One region of the Psychrobacter sp. CoH-33_TS_01 genome, then DNA from elsewhere that is predicted to be linked to it. Evidence: predicted binding sites of a transcription regulator. Region 1 holds the regulator's gene; each other region holds the start of a gene.
The links. The regulator PhoB, encoded in region 1, activates phosphate uptake and scavenging genes when phosphate is short. The targets are predictions, from matches to a motif close to TGTCATNAANCTGTCATAA.
Positions count from the first base shown of each region.

Region 2: the regulator PhoB is predicted to act here: its motif matches at 4,006-4,024, upstream of ACZ2XM_RS11960 (porin).
Region 3: the regulator PhoB is predicted to act here: its motif matches at 4,518-4,536, upstream of pstS (phosphate ABC transporter substrate-binding protein PstS).

Region 1 covers NZ_JBVGQI010000010.1:89,983-97,401, forward strand. The annotation lists gene ACZ2XM_RS13590 (3'-5' exonuclease) at 1-437, opposite strand, end outside; gene ACZ2XM_RS13595 (M23 family metallopeptidase) at 938-1,483, shown strand; gene ACZ2XM_RS13600 (hypothetical protein) at 1,535-2,590, opposite strand; gene phoR (phosphate regulon sensor histidine kinase PhoR) at 2,580-3,974, opposite strand; gene phoB (phosphate regulon transcriptional regulator PhoB) at 4,108-4,809, opposite strand; gene dtd (D-aminoacyl-tRNA deacylase) at 5,125-5,565, opposite strand; gene asd (archaetidylserine decarboxylase) at 5,839-6,735, shown strand; gene ACZ2XM_RS13625 (DUF1287 domain-containing protein) at 6,872-7,419, opposite strand, start outside.
Region 2 covers NZ_JBVGQI010000008.1:10,116-17,534, reverse strand. The annotation lists gene kdsA (3-deoxy-8-phosphooctulonate synthase) at 1-704, opposite strand, end outside; gene pyrG (CTP synthase) at 935-2,629, opposite strand; gene ACZ2XM_RS11960 (porin) at 2,785-3,861, opposite strand; gene ACZ2XM_RS11955 (malate synthase G) at 4,537-6,765, opposite strand.
Region 3 covers NZ_JBVGQI010000002.1:183,839-191,257, reverse strand. The annotation lists gene pstB (phosphate ABC transporter ATP-binding protein PstB) at 1-909, opposite strand, end outside; gene pstA (phosphate ABC transporter permease PstA) at 996-1,892, opposite strand; gene pstC (phosphate ABC transporter permease subunit PstC) at 1,972-2,922, opposite strand; gene pstS (phosphate ABC transporter substrate-binding protein PstS) at 3,205-4,374, opposite strand; TPP riboswitch at 4,831-4,970, shown strand; gene thiC (phosphomethylpyrimidine synthase ThiC) at 5,290-7,320, shown strand.

The sequences.
Region 1 (7,419 bases):
TCACCAAGGGCATCGTGCGCTGCCACCGTCATAGCTTGTGCGGCCTCTAACCCTAGCAACTGCTCGATACATTTAGACTGGCTATAGCGGTGCCATTCAGGAAAAGCGAGACGCGCCAGCCGTACAGTACAAATCAATTTCGCTGAGGGTCGGCCAATAACTTTCCAATCAAAGCGCACATTATGGCCAATGAGATAATCGCTCAGCTCGAATTTTTCTAATTCAAAGCTATCAAGCCCCGCGACATCTTCATCAGTAATCCCATGAATTTTGGTCACAAAGGGTGAGATAGGTCGACCACTATTAAAATAAGCCATCCACTCGTAACCGGTAGCTGCATTAATAGTGGCCACTTGAATGGGCCGAGCATCGCGGCCTTGGTCGGTCTCAGTATCGATGACTAGGGCTGTAATAGCTGGCGTCTCAGGAATCGTCATATAGTCAATCCTAGTTAAAACGGGGACATCATGAGCTACTAATATAAATTTTCTGGCTAGAAGTCATAATATGACTGAGGCTGGCGCAAACTTATATCAGTGGCTCTAGGTCAAATTTCGAGTGGATTGACTATAGCTGGACAATCCGCATAGAGGAGCACGCTTTATCATAAATAGTTTCTTTTATAATGCGTGCGAGCGGCGGTTTTTTCTAGGGTAAATAGTTAAAGTTTATAGCTCTTAAAGTTGATTAGGCTCAAGCCTTTATCTTATGGGATTATTTTTACGAGCTGGCTATTTTCACCAATTTTTCATGCTCATCTCTTTTATAACCGTTATGCTAAATTGATCCTCCCTTGCTACCTTTACCTATAGCGACTGCCTAGCCAATGTCTGATAACCCGTCTCCTAAACCTAAAAACATCGTTGAGCACAAAGCACCTAGCTTGATTGCCAAGCCATCAACTTTAACGCCTAAGCCCCCACAACGCCCATTGCTAATGCGCCTGTTCGGCTTACTGATTAAAGCAGCAATATTACTCATATTTTTAATGGCGTTAGATCAGCTGATTCCTAGCCTACGGCAACAGTTGCAACCCTATGCGACCCAGAGTTGGCAATATATGACTTTGATGCAGCAGGACTTACCGACGGAAAACAGCCTCCCCAATCCGCTGATAGATCGGCATCTGACCGACACCTGGGGCGGAGCCCGTAGTGAAGGGCGCACCCATGAAGGCATTGATATTTTCGCAAAACGGGGAACGCCGATACACGCGACGACTCATGGTATCGTGCAGCGAGTGGGTCAGGATAGATTGGGGGGCAATGTGGTAGTGATTGCGGGGCCTGGCGGTGCGGGACATTACTATGCGCATCTTGAGGAATTTGCTGATATTCACAAAGGCGACTGGGTCGATGCCGGAGAAGTGATTGGCTATGTGGGCGACAGTGGCAATGCTAAGGGCACGCCACCGCATGTGCATTATGGGATTTATATTAAGGGCAGCGCGGTCAACCCCTACCCTTTATTGGCCAAAAATTAGCACTAAGCCGTTGGGACAAAGCAGGACAGAAACTTTTTAATAAAGTCGCCATCAATAGTTATAATCGGCCCAGCCTTTATTATGATAGCTAGGATTGGGATAAAACTCGCCTGCGCCAATATTTAAATCAGGCGCTAGGATATCTGCCATATTATACAGCGACCAAATAGCCGGTTTTGGTAAGCTGCCTGCACGATAACTGCGCCATTCGCCGTTGAAGACTAGATTAAAATAGCCATCAGAGTGGCGGTCTATATCATCAAAATGCAGCTGATTATCTTGCTTTGAGGTATACCACTTAACATATAGCTTGCCGACGAAACCCCCACTATAGGGCTGCTGCCGGTCTTCGGATAAAACATAATCAAAGACGGCAACCCCTTGTTTATCCACTATGCCTTTATAAGACTCATCCACTCCCAAGCTCGGCTGCGTGGCGATATAAATATCAGCTAGCGTCATCCTGCCAGCAAAGTCATTACGATTGCGCCCGACCTTGGAATAACCATGCAATTGATAGCGCTGACTGCCTGCAGCCATCTGCTGAACAGACTCGATATTTATAATCAGTCTTTTATAGTCGTCACCGATAATTCCGATAGCTTTATCATTCGTAACGTTTTTTAGTAACGGACCAAAGTTATAACGTTGATACGGGGCGCTAGAGACTTTACGTACCGCTTGCCGGCCCATTAGCTCATTTACTAATAAAGCCTCTTCTTTTTTAGCGCTATCTACTGACGGGGTCAGGCACAAGGCCACATAATCACGCAGATAGGCAGGGTAAATATCTAAAGGCTCCGGCTTAGCAGTGCCTGAGGTTAAATCGGTCATCGTTAAACTGGCTTTATTGATAATTAGAGTGCCGAGTTTGTTGGTTTTATTAGTAATAGTAATGACACTAGAGGCTGCGGTATTATTGGTTAACGTCGCTTTAATAGCGGGATTCGCTACATTAGGATAGGCGGCATTGTAGCCGGGCAAAACAATCCGGTTTAGCCGCGTCTCACAGCTAATGGCTTGGGCAGACGACGCTAAGCTGAATAGCAGTAAGCCAAAAGCTATAGTCATAGCAGTATTAGGATTCCTCTTAAATTTACTGGTCATGGTCATCCACCTCATCTTCATCTTCGCTATCTATAAACCCTTGACCCCAACGCCATTCGGAGCCCTCTTCGCTACAGGCATCACATATTCTAGCCTTAGGAAAGAACACTTTAAAAGTGGAGCCATGCGCTTCGCTCGATTCAATCTTTAGGGTGGCATCATGTTGATAAAGGACATGTTTGACGATGGCCAAACCCAGCCCCGTGCCCCCGGTACCGCGACTACGACCACTATCTACCCGATAAAAACGTTCGGTTAGACGCTCGATATGCTCCGGCGCAATGCCGATACCGGTATCACTGACCGCAAACACACAGCCTTCTTTGACGGCCGTCCAACTGATACTAATCTCGCCGCCTTTTGGCGTATACTTAATCGCATTGGTGACCAGATTCAGCAGCGCACTGTTCAAGTACATCTCGGAGCCATAAATATTGGCTTGTGAGTCCAAATGCAGGTCGATTAGATGCCCATACTCTCTATTATAAATTTGCGCATCATCGAATAAATGGGTGAGCAGCTTGGGCATATCCACACACTTTGGCTCGGGCTTTTCTTCATTCTCTAGCCGCGATAGCATTAGCAAGTCATTGATAATACTGTTCATACGCCGAGTCTGCTGACTCATTAGACTAAAGCCGCGCTGCCACTTTGGATCGATATCAGGCTGATCGGCAAAAGTCTCAATATAGCCCATAATTACGGTTAAGGGGGTACGTAATTCATGCGAGACATTGGCCACGAAATCTTTGCGCATCTGCTCTAGGTGTTGCAAGCGGGTGACATCATAGATAAGCAAGAGTTTTTCATCACCAAAATGGGTCACTTCGCATTGCACGTAGCGCGCCGCATCCTTCCATGAGTTAAGACGGATACCATCATTGGGCGCAGCAGCATTTTCATAATACTCGCGAAACTCTTCGAGAGGTATTAGGTTAAAGATGCTATTGCCCTGATCCTCGGAGCGCAGCTCTAACATTTTTTCGGCAGCTTGGTTCCACCACTCTAGGCGGTCATCCGCGTCCAACAAGATAACCGCATCCTGTAATGCCAATAGCGAGCTGCGAATCTTTTTGACCAAGCCCATCATCTTTTGCTGGGTGATTTGCTCTTTGCTGCGGCTTTGATATAGTTGGGTCGCCACAAACGTTAAGCCCCCTGACATCTCAGGTGGCGGCGTTTGGATAGGCGATCTGACCCACTGGCTAAAGCGCTGCAAGGCATAGAGGCGTAATAAATGAAATAGCACTAGCGCAGCAATGATGCCCCAAGTGATGGCGTGATAGTACCACCCTACCAAGGCGCCCAGCGCCATCCAAAATAGCAACCAGCGAAAGTCTGCCCAAAATAGGGCGTATTTTTGCGAAGCGGTCGGCTGACTCATGATAATCCAACTTAGGGTGGCTGATGGTTCACCACTGCAGGCGCATAACCCTTAGATCAGGCTATTAAAATTGCGGTATTAAAAGTAAAGCAGCGCACAAGAAAAGGCAGCACGCAATAACATAAGCTACAGGTCAGCCGCTAATCTGTGTAGAAAAACGATAGCCCGTGCCACGCACAGTTTGGATAAAGACCGCATAGTTATATGGCTCTAACACTTTGCGCAACCGGCGAATGTGCACATCGATGGTGCGGTCTTCAACATAGACGTTGCCACCCCAAACTTGATCTAGCAGTTGCGTACGGGTATAGGCGCGTTCAGGATGACTCATAAAGAAAGCCAATAGGCGATATTCGGTTGGGCCAATATCTACTGGATTGCCATCGGCTGACACCCGCTGACTGACCGGATCGAGACTGAGGCCTTCTGCTTCAATGGGTTTATCCCCTGACAGGGCGCTGCTGCGACGCAACACCGCTTTGATTCGCGAGATGAGCTCACGGGTAGAGAAAGGCTTGGTGATATAGTCATCCGCGCCAGCATCGAGACCTTGGACTTTATTGTCCTCTTCCCCTTTGGCGGTGAGCATGATGACCGGAATCTCAGAGAGCAACTCGTCTTTTTTAAGCATCCGGCAAAAATCAATCCCCGACTGACCATTGGGCAACATCCAATCGAGTAAAATTAAGGCAGGGCGATGGTCGACCACTTGTCGATGGGCGCCTGACACGTCTTCCGCTTGCACACAGTCAAACCCTGCCATCTCTAGCGTGGTCATAATCATTTCGCGAATCGCTGGCTCATCTTCTACGACCAAAATCGTTTCGTTATTCATACCCTACCCTTAATATTATTATGTGCTGCTACTATTATTGATGATTAAGCCCATAACCCTAGCCTGTAACTACGGGCTCATGACGGCGAATCGCTGCCCGACTCGGCAGAAATATGACGGTTATATTACAACCTACCAATATGACAGCATTATGACAAAGTAGGACAGAAGTTGGTTTTATTCTTTTAAATAGGGATATTTGTAGTATAAACAGGTATTTGTCTTTCCTTACGGCTAATATTGCCCCTAATATATTGCTAAAGCTCAATGACTGCTGACCATTCACTCTTCTCTAAACTCAGTTTATTGCTAACTTCAATTCACCTCTAAAATGAAATTGATAGGGCCATCATTATTGGCTAGGACTTGCATATTTGCTCCAAATTGACCAAAGGCCACTTTAGGGTAAGTCGCACTAGCATAAGCACTGAGTTCAGCAAACAAAGCTTGCGCAGCTTCTGGTGTCATAGCTGGGCCAAAATCAGGGCGACGGCCTTTATCGGTTTTCGCTTGCAAGGTAAATTGCGATACTAGTAGCAACCCACCGTCCATTTCTTGCACATTTTTATCCAACTTACCGGCTGCATTTTCAAAAAGTCGATAAGTCAGAATTTTATCAATCATTCTGTGCGCTATTTTAATATCGTCGTCGTGACCCAAGCCAATATACGCCAAAATCCCTTGCTCGATAGCGCCAATAGTTTGCCCATTAACTTGCACGCTGGCGTGGCTAACCCGTTGAATGACTGCTTTCATTATTAGTCCTTATCCGTTGCTTTTAATGATTAATACCCATTACAAATAGTAAAATAAATACTTATAGCCCGTTGGATTTAGCGCTAAGTCGGACCGCAAATCCCCGCTCCACTTTATCCTCAGCCGGTTTGCTATGGTCAACTAGCGCCTGTTAGTTAATACCATCATTGCGTAGCAACTAGAATTCAACGCAGCTAATATTTGAATCATGATAAACTAGCACAAGTATTTGTTAACTCTCATTCTAATGCCTATTAGCGCTCTGTGATGACCATGAAAAACTCTTTAAAAGATCAGCTTAAAAACACTTTGAACCATAACCCATTGAGTAAAGACAAGCTTTTTACTGCGGCCCAGCATTTGGTACCGCAGCAACGCCTGAGCCAAGTCGCTGGCCGTTTTGCCGCCAGTCGCCATCCTTTAGTCAAAAAAGCCTTTGTGCGTACTTTCGCTAAAGCTTATGGCATTACTTTAGATGAGTACGAGCGCAAGAGCTTTAATGCCTACGAAAGTTTTAACGACTTTTTTACCCGTGAATTAGCGGAAGAGGCTCGCCCTATTGATGCTACGGAGCAGGGTATCGTCTCGCCAGCCGATGGTAGCATCTCGCAAATAGGCCAGATTGAGCAAGACAAACTATTGCAAGCCAAAGGCACCTATTATACGGCCGGTCACCTATTGGCCGATAGTGATGATGGTCACTACTTTGCGGATGGCAGCTTTGCTACAGTTTATCTAGCGCCGAGTAATTATCACCGCGTCCATATGCCTTTCACAGGGCGTTTGGTGAAGACCCGCTATGTGCCGGGCTCATTATTCTCCGTAAATAATACCACGGCGGCGGGTGTCCCAGATTTATTCGCGCGTAATGAGCGTTTGGTGTGTATGTTCGAGACTGACTTTGGCATGGCGTCTGTGGTTATGGTCGGCGCGATGATTGTTGCTGGTATCGAGACCGTAGCTACGGGTAAGCTGCAGCGTACAGACAGCATTCAGGTGCAAGAGCATGATATGACTTTGAATAAAGGCGATGAGTTGGGCCGTTTTTACCTCGGTTCGACCGCGATTGTCCTGTTGCCAAAAGCAGCGGGTACTGAATGGCAAGCGGGTTTGGACCACAACACCACCGTACAAATGGGTCAGCTATTGGGCAAAACTAACGCGAAATAATACCCGCTAAGCCTCGTTATACCCCATTAAAAAAGCCCTAAAGTTTAGCGTTTTCCAATAAGAGGAAGCGGCTTTACTTTAGGGCTTTTTGCTGACTAAATTTCTTTCGAAACGCTGTTATTAGTACTGGCTGTTATTAGTACCGATAGTGACCTTTGATAGGGAAAGCAAAAAGAATATTTTCTTGCTGGGTACCGCGGCCAATGTTATGGACAATCAACGGCGTTCCCTCAGCCGTCCTCTTGTTCGAGACAATACCCATATGAGGTAAATTGCTCTTGGGCAAGCGCCACGTGACGATGTCTCCCGCTTTAAAGCTCTCAATATCGGTCTTGGATAAGCTCTCTCCATGCTCGGCAAAAAACACTTCTAAATTGGGCACACGGCGATGATCGATATTTTTATCGGGTTGGGTTAACCCCCAAATCTTGGGATACTTGCCCCAGTTCTTTTTCATATCGTGATTCACCAATTGCTGCAGGTCAATATTCTGCAAACGATAAGCGCGAATCACCACATCGGTACACACCCCTGATTCAATAGGCACATCACCACGCGGAAAGTCTATCTTACGGTAAGTAGGGTCGTAACTGGTGGTGACGCCAATCTGTTTTTTAGCATCGCGAGCCAGTTTGCTCCCATTACTGGTCAACGCACTATGACTCGCCAGCGCTATACTGCTGG
Region 2 (7,419 bases), on a different contig from region 1:
CCCGTTGCCATCCCGGCACGGGCTAGAGTAGTAATCTGCTCACGGCGGCCACCTGCACTATCACTACGGCCACCCGGCTGCTGTAAGCTATGGGTCACATCAAAGAATACCGGCACATCCATTTGCTTCATGGTATCGAATCCTAGCATATCCACCACTAGGTTGTTATACCCAAACGCTGTACCACGCTCGCACAAGATAATCTTATCATTACCGGCCTCTAAGCACTTATTCATAATATGGCGCATTTCATGCGGGGCTAAAAACTGCGCTTTTTTGATATTGATAATGGCATCCGTCTTTGCCATAGCTTGTACTAAGTCAGTTTGCCGGCTTAAAAAAGCAGGCAGCTGAATAATATCAGCTACTTCAGCGACGGGCGCGGCTTGATACGGCTCATGCACGTCCGTGATAATAGGCACATTATATTTTTCTTTAATATCAGCCAGCCATTGAATGCCTTTTTCTAAGCCAGGCCCACGGAACGAATGCAAGCTTGAGCGGTTGGCCTTATCAAAACTCGCCTTAAACACATAACCGATATCTAAACGCTGACAAATCTCGATATAGCTTTCGGCAATTTCAAACGCCATTTCTTGCGACTCTAAGACGTTCATGCCACCAAATAATACAAAAGGTTGATCATTGCCAATCCGGATATCACCTAACTGTAGATGCGACTGCGCAGTAGTTAATTCGCTCATGGAGGTCCTTATTTTTTATTAGATTAGTGGGGTCTGTTTGACCCTAAATAGGTTATAGAGACTATCATACGCTGAATAGTGCCCTCTATTGTAACGGAATATAAGGCCGCTGTTAAAATGCGCAGATAAAAAAAGACCAATATTAATATTGGTCTCTTTTATCAAAAGGGCAACTTGACTTAGCCAACCCTACTTAATGACTAATGCTAGTCACTAGCTAGCTATAATGATTAAGCCTTCTGCTCTTGCTGACTAATAGCAGCTTTGATAAAGCTAGCAAATAGCGGGTGGCCGCCACGTGGCGCACTAGTGAATTCCGGGTGGAACTGCACAGCGACAAACCAAGGATGCTCTGGAATCTCAACCGATTCTACCAAATGCTGCTTGGCAGAGTAGCCAGAGATTTTCATACCAGCAGACTCTAAAGGCTCGATGTAACGGTTGTTCATCTCATAGCGGTGACGATGACGCTCAGTAATCGTGCTAGCGCCATAAATCTTACGCAGTTTAGAGTCTTCAACCAATTCAGCTTGCTGTGCGCCTAAACGCATAGTGCCACCTAGGTCTGAATCATCACTACGAATCTGTAGCTCACCCTTTTCATCCAACCACTCAGTGATGAGACCGATGATAGGCTCTGCCGTCTTACGGTCAAACTCTGAAGAGTTGGCTTCAAGCTTTAGGACGTTACGGGCGTATTCGATTACCGCCAGTTGCATGCCTAAGCAGATGCCTAAATAAGGGACTTGTTGCGTACGCGCATAGGTAATAGCTTTCATCTTACCCATAGTACCGCGCTCGCCAAACCCACCAGGCACTAATATAGCATTGGCTTGGCTTAAACGTTCTACCACAGCGTCATCGCTATAGTCGCCTAAAGTTTCAGCATCTACATAATCGATATTGATGTGCTTTTTATAAATGATACCGGCATGTAGCAAGGCTTCGTTAATAGACTTATAAGCATCAGGCAGCTCGACATATTTACCAACGATAGCGACGGTAATTTCACCATCAGCGTTCAGCAAAGCATCAACCACATTATCCCAATCGGATAAATCAGCTTCCGGAACGTCTAAACCAAAACGCTCACAAATGATATCGTCCAAGTCTTGCTCATATAGCGTGCGCGGAATCTGATAAATGCTTTGCGCATCTTGGCACATGACGACGGCGCGCTCTTCCACGTTTGTGAATAGGGCGATTTTACGGCGATTATCTTCTGAGATGGGATGCTCTGAGCGGCAGATTAGGATATCTGGCTGCAGACCAATTGAGCGTAATTCTTTGACCGAATGCTGGGTTGGCTTGGTCTTAGTCTCACCGGCACTAGAGATATAAGGTACTAGGGTCAAATGCATTAACATTGCATTGCGATGGCCAAGCTCGACCTTCATCTGACGCACAGCTTCCATAAAGGGAAGTGATTCGATATCACCTACGGTGCCACCAATCTCAATGATAGCGATGTCATAACCTTCACCACTAGCTCTGATGCGATGCTTGATCTCATCAGTGATGTGCGGAATCACCTGTACGGTACCACCAAGATAATCACCACGACGCTCTTTATTCAATACCGTCTGGTAAATACGGCCGCTAGTGAAGTTATTGGTTTTACTCATTTTAGAGTGGCGTAAGAACCGCTCGTAGTAGCCTAAATCTAAGTCAGTCTCAGCGCCGTCTTCGGTGACGAACACTTCGCCGTGTTGAAAAGGGCTCATGGTCCCTGGATCAACGTTGATATACGGGTCCATCTTAGTCATAGTGACTTTTAGGCCACGGGCCTCTAAGATGGCCGCTAGCGAGGCTGCGGTAATACCCTTGCCTAAAGAGGAAACCACACCACCTGTTACGAAGATAAACTTAGGGTTGGTCAGTGATTTGGTCGTTGGGTCGTTGTTAATTATTTCGTTACTAGTCATCATGGCATCAAAACACGGTAGTGGTAAAAGGGGATTCTACTAAAAATCCCTTCAAATTAACAGAGCCTACGCACTATTAACCTAGGAAAAATAGTTATCATAAAAAAATCCACCCCGAGGGATGGATTTTTTAGTACTAGATTCTAATGGTTAGATTAGAATTTGTATTCTAGACCAGTACCAACTACGAATACTTCAGCATCGCCCATTGCAGGTGCGTAAACATCATCACCATTAGTATCTTTTATACCAGTATTATAGCGATAGGCAACATCGTCAGCTTTGTTCATACCAGCATAAAGATGAGCAATGATATTGTCTTTATACATGTATTTACCGCCAACTACGATCTGATTTGAATCAGCATCACCAAAACCGTTTAGGTTAGTAGTGTTGTTGTACTGAGCGTATACAGACGCAGGACGAGCAAAGTTAGTTAGACCCATTTCAGCACTTACAACTAGACCTTTCTCTTTTTCAGCACCACCATCATAGTCAGCTACTTGGTATAGAGCGCCAAGCATTACAGGAGCAGCCATGTATTTGCCTAGGTCTACAGTAGCGGTACCACGGATGATATCACCAGCGATGTTTTGATCTTTGTCATAAGCAAGACCAGCTGTGAAGCCTGTGCCTTGATCAAACATTGCTGCTACACCAAAACCTGCGTTGTCATTGCCGTTAGCATCATCAGAGCTATACATTGCAGACAGTTGTAATGGCATACCATTGTATTTAGGCGCAGTCCAGATGATTGAGCTTGGAATACGGTTACTATCCGCCATGTTTAGCGCATCAACAACTTCGTTTTCGTTCTGAGTAGTACCTAGGTTATCCCAGTAACCTTGGTTTACAACAACGTTGTCAATTCTAGCTAGGCTTGATTGGTTTTTACCAACACGGAACTCACCGAATTGCTTGTTAACCACACCAAGGAACGTGTCACGGTTAGTGAAACCATTTTTGTCGCCATCAACGCTAGTGCCGTACTCTAACTGATAGATAACATCAGTGTTAGCGGTCATAGCTTCAGAGCCTTTAAGACCAATACGTGAAGCATGAGAGTTGATTTCTACAGTATCTTCGTCGTAGTTAACGCCAGCTGCGCTTGTATCAAACTCAGCATTTACATAGTCAGCAGCTACGAAAGCTTTACCGTAAACAGTAGGAGCCGCGTTAGCAGCAGAAACAGATAGAGCAGCAACGGCTGATGCTAAAAGTAGTTTTTTCATGGGGAATATCTCCACTTAACAATTTTATTAACGGGCTGCCCTAGCAAGCTAACGCCCAAGATGATAACTCGTCGAATCCTCAAAAAGTAATGATAGACTCGTTACCAAGGTAAGGTGTAAAAGTATAGCAAACTTTTGTTACATTTTCATGAAACCGTCATACTCTGCTCTAAGATTGGTCGTCCAACCTATGATAATCAGCTTATGTAAGTTACATAATAGTGCCGTAACATCCGTTACTAAACTCGTACTTCGGATATAAGCATAACAACTTTGACATAATTTGCAACACTTTTTTTAATCGTCCTAGTACTTTTATTTTCGCAGATTCAACGATAGATTATTGACCATCAATAGGCATAGGCTTCACAGCTCATCGAACCCATTAGCAGAGTAAAAAAATGCTTTTTAATCTGGCAAATAAAAACCATTACTTAACAAACAGTGAATAAAATTAGTCGCTAACAACGCCATCAATAACTGGATGGCAATCATTTTTTCATACCATTTTGTGTGCAATTCTTCATCTGAAACTGCACTATTGGTTTTCGGCAACCTACCTTAACTTTATGATTGACCAGTAAATAGCTACAGCTGAGAGAACCTACAGGCCATAAAATAGGGGTCGTAACTATGGCTACGACCCCTACTGTATTAGTCTTTATTTATTTTAAATTAGCAAGCTTTAGCCTTTAGATTTAGACGTGCTTGATGCAATAACGGCTCAGTATAGCCACTAGGTTGCTCACGACCTTTAAAGACCAAGTCACACGCTGCTTGGAAGGCTACAGAGCCCTTGAAGTCAGCTGCCATAGGCTGGTAGCTAGCATCACCAACGTTTTGCTCATCGACGACTTTGGCCATACGCTTCATAGCGTCCATAACTTGCTCTTCTGTCACGATGCCATGGTGCAACCAGTTGGCAATGTGCTGACTAGAGATACGTAGGGTGGCACGGTCTTCCATCAAGCCTACATCGTTGATGTCCGGCACTTTTGAGCAGCCAACGCCATGATCTACCCAGCGTACGACATAGCCCAAGATACCCTGCGCATTATTCTCAACTTCTTGACGCTTTTCTTCGTCCGTCCAGTTAGTGTCTTTGGCTAATGGAATGGTGATGATGTCATCAAGGCTGGCCCGTTTACGCGATTTCAGCTCATTTTGCACTTCATTCACGTTGACTTGATGGTAATGGATGCTGTGCAAGGTAGCCCCAGTAGGTGAAGGTACCCAAGCCGTAGTCGCGCCCGCTTGTGGATGACCCGCTTTGGTCGCCATCATTTCTTTCATCTCATCAGGCTTGGCCCACATGCCTTTACCAATCTGCGCATGGCCTTGTAGACCCGTCTCAAGACCGATATCCACGTTCCACTGCTCATAGGCAGGCTGCCACACTTGTGACTTCATATCGCCTTTACGCACAAAAGGACCGGCATTCATACTGGTGTGCATCTCATCGCCAGTACGGTCTAAGAAGCCTGTATTAATAAAGATAACACGCTCTTTGGCCTGACGAATCGCTTCTTTTAGGTTGACCGTCATACGGCGTTCTTCATCCATAATACCGATTTTTAAAGTATTACGAGGAATGTTTAGCAAGTCTTCAGCCGCTGAGAATAGGTCTACTGCAAATTTCACCTCTTCAGGGCCATGCATCTTCGGCTTCACGATGTACATTGAGCCTTTGCGTGAGTTAGACAGCTCATTGTTGCCTTTGATATCATTTAACGTGAGTAACGAAGTAATAAGAGCGTCCATGATACCTTCGAAGATCTCTTCTTGACCTTCTCCCAAATCTACTAAAATTGCTGGGTTTTGCATTAGGTGACCGACGTTACGAATGAGCAATAACGAGCGACCTGGTAGCACTAATTTGCCGCCATCTGGCGTGGTGTATTCGCGGTCTGGATTCAGTTTACGCGTACGCTCTTTACCGCCTTTCATAAAGGTTTCAGAAAGATCACCATTCATTAGGCCAAACCAGTTGCGATATACTTCTACTTTTTCTTCAGCATCTACTGCAGCGACGGAATCTTCACAATCCTGAATAGCCGTGATCGCCGACTCAAGCAACACATCTTTGATATTCGCAGGATCGTCTTGACCTACCGGATGGTTGGCATCGATTTGAATCTCAGCATGCAAGTTATTATTCTTCAGCAAGATACCCGTTGGTGCAGCAGCGTCGCCCACATAACCCGCAAACTTAGCCGCGTCTTTTAGTTCGGTTTTGCTATCGCCTTGGGAAACAACCAGCTTGCCTTCTTCTACTGCAAAACCCGTCGCATCGTTATACGAGCCTTGTTGTAAAGCAAAGTGCTCATCTAAGAAAGCTTTGGCATAAGCCACGACTTCAGCACCACGCTTAGGATTGTAGCTGCTGCCTTTGTCTTTACCGTCAGCATCATCAATCATATCGGTGCCGTATAAGGCATCGTACAAGCTGCCCCAACGCGCATTTGCAGCGTTTAGCGCATAACGAGCATTACGTACAGGCACTACCAACTGCGGTCCTGGAATACTGGCAATCTCAGCATCCACATTTTCTGTAGTCACGGTGAAATCATCACCTTCAGGTAGCAGATAGCCGATATCGGTCAAAAACTGCTTATATTTAGGATAGTCAATCTGACCATCTTGCGCAGGGTTATCCAAATGCCATTGGTTAATTTGCTCTTGTAAATCCGTACGCTTTGCCAATAGCGCCTTATTGCGTGGCATCAGGTCTTTGACGACCTTTTCAAAGCCGGTCCAATAGCTGTCTGAGGTCACATCAACGCGCGGCAGTACTTCATTTTCAATAAAGTCATAAAGCTGCTTATCAATGGCAAGCGCGCCTTTTTGTACCCGATTGGCATTATCTGTTGACTGCTGTTGTGCCTGATTTTGAGACTGGGTCATATTGCTATCCTTATTGTCAGAGTAATAAAATAAAGTACGATGAAAAGAGTAAGAACTGTGAGATAGGAACACAAGCGGCGTTCCTAGTGAGCTTAGTAGACCAGTAGCAAGACTGAGCCTTTATAAACACTAGCGGGTAACCGCTGATTAGCAGGTTGTAAAGTTGAGTTTTAGCATAAGGCAGTTAAGGTTTTAAATTCAACCGCTTTTTATATGAACATAGACATAAGCTATGACAACTCGCCTCAACCCGTAGCATTAGAAGCCTAATGTAGGCTAAAGACGGTCTAGGCATGTCTTTTTTTTAGGGGATAATAACTCACCACTACCCTAGCACGCTATTAAGGCGTTGTCGGCTTTAAGAGGCATATTGGCTTTAAAGTGCCTATTGAGTGATGACTATTGGTGGACCAAATCATGATAGCGGACTGTAAATAAGCGTGCAGATAGCACCACTGTCTTAGCCCTCTTTCGCTGTCACAATTGTTATCGTACTATCAAAGTAGGAAATTAACAAGGCAGGGGTATTTAGCTAATAAATAGTAGGACTCAATAAATGTGATGTCCCAATTATTTACAGGGTTGCAGCGCATATTTTTACGAAAAATATATCATGACTTATGGGTAAGCTTATAGAAACTTAAAGGATTACTA
Region 3 (7,419 bases), on a different contig from region 1:
TTCCGTTGCCTTTTGCGCGGGGTTGGTAAAGATTTGATCTGTCTCGCCCATTTCGACCATGTCGCCCAAATACATATACACGGTATAGTCAGAAACCCGCGCCGCTTGCTGCATATTGTGCGTGACGATAGCGATGGTATAGTCTTGCTTTAGGTCTTCAATCAAATCTTCAATCGAGCCTGTGGAGATAGGGTCTAGCGCTGACGTGGGCTCATCAAGCAGCAGTACTTCTGGCTTAGTCGCCACGCCGCGTGCGATACACAACCGTTGCTGCTGTCCCCCTGACAAAGACAGGCCTGACGCTTTGAGCTTATCTTTCACTTCTGGCCATAACGCCGATTTTTTTAGTGCCCACTCTACGCGCTCATCCATCTCTGCTTTGCTAAGTTTTTCGTATAAGCGCACCCCAAAGGCAACATTGTCATAAATCGACATGGGGAATGGCGTAGGTTTCTGGAAGACCATACCGACGCGCGCCCGCAGTAAATTGACATCCACTTCTTTGCCCAAGACATTTTGCCCGCCCATATTGATAGCCCCTTCCGCACGCATACCGGGATACAGGTCATACATGCGGTTAAAGGTGCGCAATAAAGTAGACTTACCACAGCCCGATGGCCCGATAAAGGCCGTCACATTTTTCTCTGGAATATCAATATTGATATTTTTCAATGCCTGAAAATCACCGTAGTAGAAATTCAAATCGCGAATTTCCATCTTAGCCGGCGGCATCCCAGCGGGCATATCTGCTACCGTTTGGGTATTAAAGCTAGCGGTATCCGGCTGATCTATCTGGGTCGCCGTTGACATCGGTCTATCGAGCAAGCTGCTTTTTGGCTTTGCCGTGCTCGGGGTGACCGGGCTGGTAACAGGCGTTTGCTTGCGGGTTTTTTCTACAACATCATTCATAATGGGTATCCAATTTAATGGGGGTACTACAATTTGATAAAGCTAAAAATTTGGTGGTTCATTGGTTATGGGTATGGCGGTAATGCTTAGCGGGTATGGTCTTTACCACCGATAATACGGGCGATAATATTGAGTGTTAACACCGTGGCAGTAATCAGTAAGGCGGCGGCCCAAGCTAGCGCATGCCAATTGTCATAGGGGCTCATGGCAAATTGATAAATAGTATTCGGCAAGTTGGCTAGCGGCTGACTCATATCAGTACTAAAGTATTGGTTATTCAGGGCAGTAAATAGTAACGGAGCGGTCTCGCCAGTAATGCGGGCAAAGGCCAATAATACCCCGGTCGTTAAGCCCGCTTTTGCTGCCTTGATAGTGACCTTGGTCACCAACTGCCATTTTGGCGTACCCAAAGCATAAGCGGCTTCGCGTAAAGTATTTGGGACTAAATTGAGCATATTTTCAGTAGTACGAACTACGACCGGCACGACGATTAAAGCCAAGGCTAATGCGCCCGCCCAACCAGAAAAACTACTGCCTTTCACCATTAACGCATAGATAAAGAGACCGATGACGATAGAAGGGGCGGACAGCAAAATATCGTTTAAGAATCTAGTGACTTTGCCGAGCATACTGCCATGAGAGAATTCCGCCAGATAAATACCCGTCATTAAGCCGATTGGCGCGCCGATAAATAGCCCCGAAAAGGCCAACATGGCAGAACCGACAATGGCGTTGCGTAACCCACCCTCGCCCATAGGCGGTGGCGTATCGGCCATAAAGATCGGCATCTCTACCATGCCTTGAAAGCCTTCGACGAATAGCGTGAATAAAATCCATAGCAACCAAAACAAACCAAAGGCCATAGCAGATAAGGCAAACCCAAGACCCAACTTATTAATTAAACGACGCTTGTTATAGAGGCTCTTGTTATAACGATCCTCAAAACGTGGCTCTGGCTGGACTATGGCATGGGCAGTAGACATAAATTTTTCCTATGATATAGCTGAGACTAGCGACTGGGGTTACGGCTCAGTGAGCGAGCTATTGGCATCACTACTGGGCTTAATTGCCCGCTTTTTGGTCGATACGCATCAGCATCAGCTTTGAGATAGACAGCACGATAAAGGTAATAACGAACAGAATCAGGCCTAAGTGTAATAGCGATGCTAAGTGCAATTCGCTCGAGGCTTCCGCAAACTCGTTGGCCAGCGCTGAGGTAATCGTGACCCCGGAAGTAAATAAGCTAGGACTTAGGTTGAAAGCATTACCAATTAAGAAAGTTACCGCCATGGTCTCGCCTAGAGCACGACCTAATCCTAGGATGACGCCGCCCACTACCCCGGCTTTGGTATAGGGCAAGATAATCTTAAACATCACTTCCCAAGTCGTCGCACCCATCCCATAAGCCGACTCTTTGAGTAAGTCGGGCACCACAGAGAAGACATCACGCATAGTGGCGGCGATAAAGGGAATAATCATGATGGCGAGGACTAACGAAGCGGTAAACATGCCTAGCCCCATCGGTGCGCCTTGAAAAAGCTTACCGATGATAGGTAAAGGACCCACATGCTCGATAAACCAAGGCTGGACATTGTCGCCAAACCAAGGCGCGAACACGAACAAGCCCCACATGCCATAAATAATGGAAGGGATGCCCGCGAGTAGCTCGATGGCAATACCCAAAGGACGCTTTAAGAAGGCAGGACACAATTCGGTCAAAAAGATGGCGATACCAAAACTGACGGGAACAGCGATGGCAATGGCGATGATAGAAGTCACTATCGTGCCGTAAATGGGTGCTAATGCCCCATATTCATCGGCGACCGTATCCCAGTTGTTACTGGTATAAAAGCCAAGACCAAACGTTTGAATGCTCGGCCAAGCGCCGACGATTAATGACAGTAAGATACCGCCTAACGACAGCAGCACTAAAATCGCAAATGCTTTGGTCGCATTGACGAAGATGGCATCGTAGCGTTTCTGTTTGGCCAGTTGCGAGTGTAGGTCTGCCATGAGCGCCTCATCATTAAATAGTAGAGCATTGGGTAGCGGGAGCAGCGTCAAAATGACGGTAGTACGAAATTGATAAAAGTCTTATCGCAGTCAACTGCCGGGGCTATTACGCAAGCTAGTAGCCCAATTCACTGGGGTAAAACTTCCCAAGTCACCAGCTATAGCGGCTATACCTGAATATAGCTGGTAACTTGGAAGGGAGTCAGTCAGCGCCTTTCTAAAAAGCACTGACTGTGATAAAAGATGAGTTAAATTAAAACAAGATTTTTATAAGGGTGGAGACTACTGCGCTGGGGTATAGACCGGCTGACCGTCGCTACCTTTAACGTCTTTCCATTTCTCTTTGAATAAAGCTACGGCGGTGTCAGAGAATGGCACGTAGTCGAGTGACATGGCTGAGTCATCGCCTTGGCTATAAGCCCAATCAAAGAAGTTTAAGACGCCTGCCACTTGCTTCGCATCTTGTGGTTGCTTATGCACTAAGATGAAAGTAGCGGCAGCGATCGGCCAAGCTTGCTCAGTCTCTGAGTTAGTGATGACCTTATAGAAGCCTTCTTGCTGTGACCAATCGATATCACCAGCCGCCGCGAAAGTCTCTGCAGAAGGTTGGACGATATTGCCCGCTGCATTTTGCAAGGCAGTATGCGACATGTTGTTTTGCTTGGCGTAAGCGTATTCGACATAACCGATAGAGTTTTTCATACGGTTGACATAGCTCGCGACACCTTCGTTGCCTTTACCACCCGCCCCTGTTGACGTCGTTGGCCATTTGATGGTTTTATCAACGCCGACGTTGTCTTTCCAATCGCTAGACACTTTGGCTAAGTAATCGGTAAAGTTAAAGGTCGTGCCTGAGCCGTCTGAACGGAACACCGTAGTAATTTGCGCATCCGGCAGCGTTAAGTCTGGGTTTAGCGCGGTAATGGCAGGGTCGTTCCACTTGCTGATTTTGCCCAAGTAGATATTCGCTAAAGTTTCACCATCTAGCTTTAATTGGCCGGGTTCAACGCCTTCGATATTCACGACTGGCACTACACCACCGATGACTGTTGGAAACTGGATAAGGTCATTTTCAGCCAATTCTTCTGGAGTCATTGGCGCATCAGAAGCCCCGAAATCTACGGTCTTAGCGATAATTTGCTTGATACCACCTGACGAACCGATAGACTGATAATTCACTTGGCCACCGGTAGCAGCGTTATAATCTGCTGACCATTTAGCATAGATAGGTTGCGGGAAAGACGCGCCGGCACCCGTAATATTCATAGCGATGTTTTCAGCAGACTTAAACGCTCCTGCTGGCGTGGCACTCGCCGTAGTCGGGGTTGCGGTCTCTGCAGGGGCAGTACCGGCAGGCTCAACGACTGTGGTCTCGTCCGTGGCTTCTTTTTTGTCACAGGCCGCCAAAGTAAGGGCACTGACCATAGCTACAGCTAGTAATGAATAACGCATGCGTATCTCCTAAATAACATTTATTTTTTATCTAAATTTTAGTGGGTAGAATAAAGCGCTAATGAGACCTTGGCCCGGCGCCTTGGAAGTCGACATACTTGGTAAGCTGCCCCAATCGCTACTGGGCATATATTGACGGTTGAATATGACAATTTGATGAAAATAAAGGTTTTTTGTAAAATCCCTGTTGTTGAGAAAACTTCTTAATTGCCGTAATGATGGCTAGGTACTGATTTTTATGGGCTTAGCTCAGCACCCTTAAAATTTCGCTGCTATAAGGTGGTTTTTGCGCAGTGACATTGTTGACGAAGCTGCTGGCGACATTGCTGCACCAACCTGCTTATTCGTCGCTGACCTATTAGGTAGGGGTTGACTCATTAGCGTTAAGAAATTAAGGCTAAAAAAGGGGATAAAGCCCCTATCGGTTATAAACTCTGCTAAGATAAGGGTTCTTATTTTTAAGACTCGGGGTGCAGGCCGTAACCAGTAGGCAGTTATTACGATAATTGCTGACCTTGTTTACGACGCTTGCTGAGACATCACCCGTTGCACCTGATGTGGTTAGTACCACCGTAGGGAAGTCAAAGTCGCCGTTTTCCGTCTTACTTATTGCTATGGTTTGGCCAAGTACTGGCCCGCTATACCATCAATAACGCTAAGTCGTTTATCTGCCAGTATCCTGTAAAATCATCACCTTTAGCTCATACTGTCACCAACAGTATTAGCCACCTTGATGACAGCCCTGAGATAACTGGTCTTAATCGCTGAAAACCTACCGACACCGAGTCTTTAATTTTTATATTGCTTATAAAATGAGGACTCGCCATGTCTATCACTTCTGATATCCCAGCCAATACTTCTCCTGTTGACCAAAAAGCTTTTAATACAGAGCAAGTGCCTGCCAATACAGAGACAATGCCTGCGCAAAACGCTAGCAAAGCAGATAAACCCAATCCGCTAAAAACCCCTGCTCATCGCAAAACTACCGACGCTCGCTTTGATGAAGAAGCACGTGATTTAACCCGTAACCTGCCCGCCTCACGCAAAGTTTATGTCACCGGTTCGCGCCCTGATATTCGCGTGCCTATGCGCGAAATTACCTTAACGGATACCCCTATCGGCGGTTTCGGTCGTGAGACGGCTGAATACAACCCACCCTTCTACGTGTATGACACCTCGGGCGTCTATACTGATCCTGAAGTCGAAATTGACCTCACCAAAGGCTTGCCCAAACTGCGTGAAACTTGGATTGAGGAGCGTGGCGATACCGAAGTATTATCTGGCTTATCTAGTAATTACGGCAAAGAGCGTGCTCGAGATATCACTACCGCCAACCTACGTTTTGCCCATATTGATAAACCACGCCGCGCGATAAAGGGCAAAAACGTCACGCAAATGCACTATGCGCGCCAAGGTATCATCACCCCTGAGATGGAATATATCGCCATCCGTGAGACGCAAAAACAGCACGAGCTCACGGACATGCGCCAACACGATGGTGAGACGTTCGGCGCCAATACTCCGAAGATTATTACCCCTGAATTTGTCCGCTCTGAGGTCGCCGCGGGTCGCGCTATTATTCCGAATAACATCAACCACCCTGAATCAGAGCCGATGATTATTGGCCGTAACTTTTTAGTCAAAATTAACGCGAATATTGGTAACTCTGCGCTCGGTTCCAGTATTGATGAAGAAGTGGCTAAGATGACCTGGGCCACACGCTGGGGCGGCGATACCATCATGGATTTATCGACCGGCAAACACATCCATGAAACCCGCGAATGGATCATCCGCAACTCGCCGGTACCGATTGGTACGGTACCGATTTATCAAGCCCTAGAAAAAGTCGATGGGGTGGCAGAAGACCTGACTTGGGAAATCTTCCGCGATACGCTAATCGAGCAAGCCGAACAAGGCGTCGACTACTTTACGATTCATGCGGGCGTGCTACTGCGCTATGTGCCACTGACTGCCAATCGCTTAACGGGTATCGTGTCGCGCGGTGGCTCTATCATGGCGCAGTGGTGCCTTGCCCATCATAAAGAGAGCTTCTTATATACGCATTTTGAAGATATTTGCGAGATTATGAAGCAGTACGATGTGGCGTTTAGCTTGGGTGATGGCTTGCGACCTGGCTGTCTGCAAGATGCCAATGATGAAGCACAGTTTGGCGAATTACGTACTTTAGGCGAGCTGACCCAAGTCGCTTGGCAGCATGACGTGCAGGTGATGATTGAAGGGCCTGGTCATGTGGCAATGAACCGTATTAAAGAGAATATGGACCTGCAATTAGAGATGTGCCATGAAGCCCCTTTCTATACTTTAGGGCCGTTAACGACGGATATCGCGCCCGGCTACGATCATATTACCAGTGCCATTGGTGCTGCGATGATTGGTTGGTTTGGTACAGCGATGCTGTGCTATGTGACGCCCAAAGAACACTTAGGTTTGCCGAATAAAAAGGACGTCAAAGATGGCATCATTACCTATAAGATTGCGGCTCATGCTGCAGATTTGGCGAAGGGGCATCCTGGGGCACAATCACGTGATAATGCGTTGTCTAAAGCCCGGTTTGAATTCCGCTGGGACGACCAGTTTAATCTAGCGTTAGACCCGGATACGGCGCGTGAATATCACGACGAAACCCTACCTAAAGACGCGCATAAATCGGCACATTTCTGCTCAATGTGTGGACCAAAATTCTGCTCGATGAAAATTACCCAAAACGTACGTGAATATGCAGCAGGGCTACCGACCAAACAATCTACTACTGCGGTAACGCCGAGCAGCGGTGACTTAAAAGATGAGAACCATCTGATTAAAGAAGTGGATACTGAGTTGGTTAGACAGGTGGGCGAAGCGAGCTACGATGATGTGCAAAAAGGTATGGCTGAGATGACCGAGAAATATCATGCTGAAGGCCGTCAGTTGTATAAAGAAGTCTAGTTACTTTGACTTAATAGCCGTCTAAGAGCTAGTGATTATTAATTTCTAAGAAGCGCGATTCTATTTATTAGGGTCGCGCTTTTTTACGTTTATCAGTTC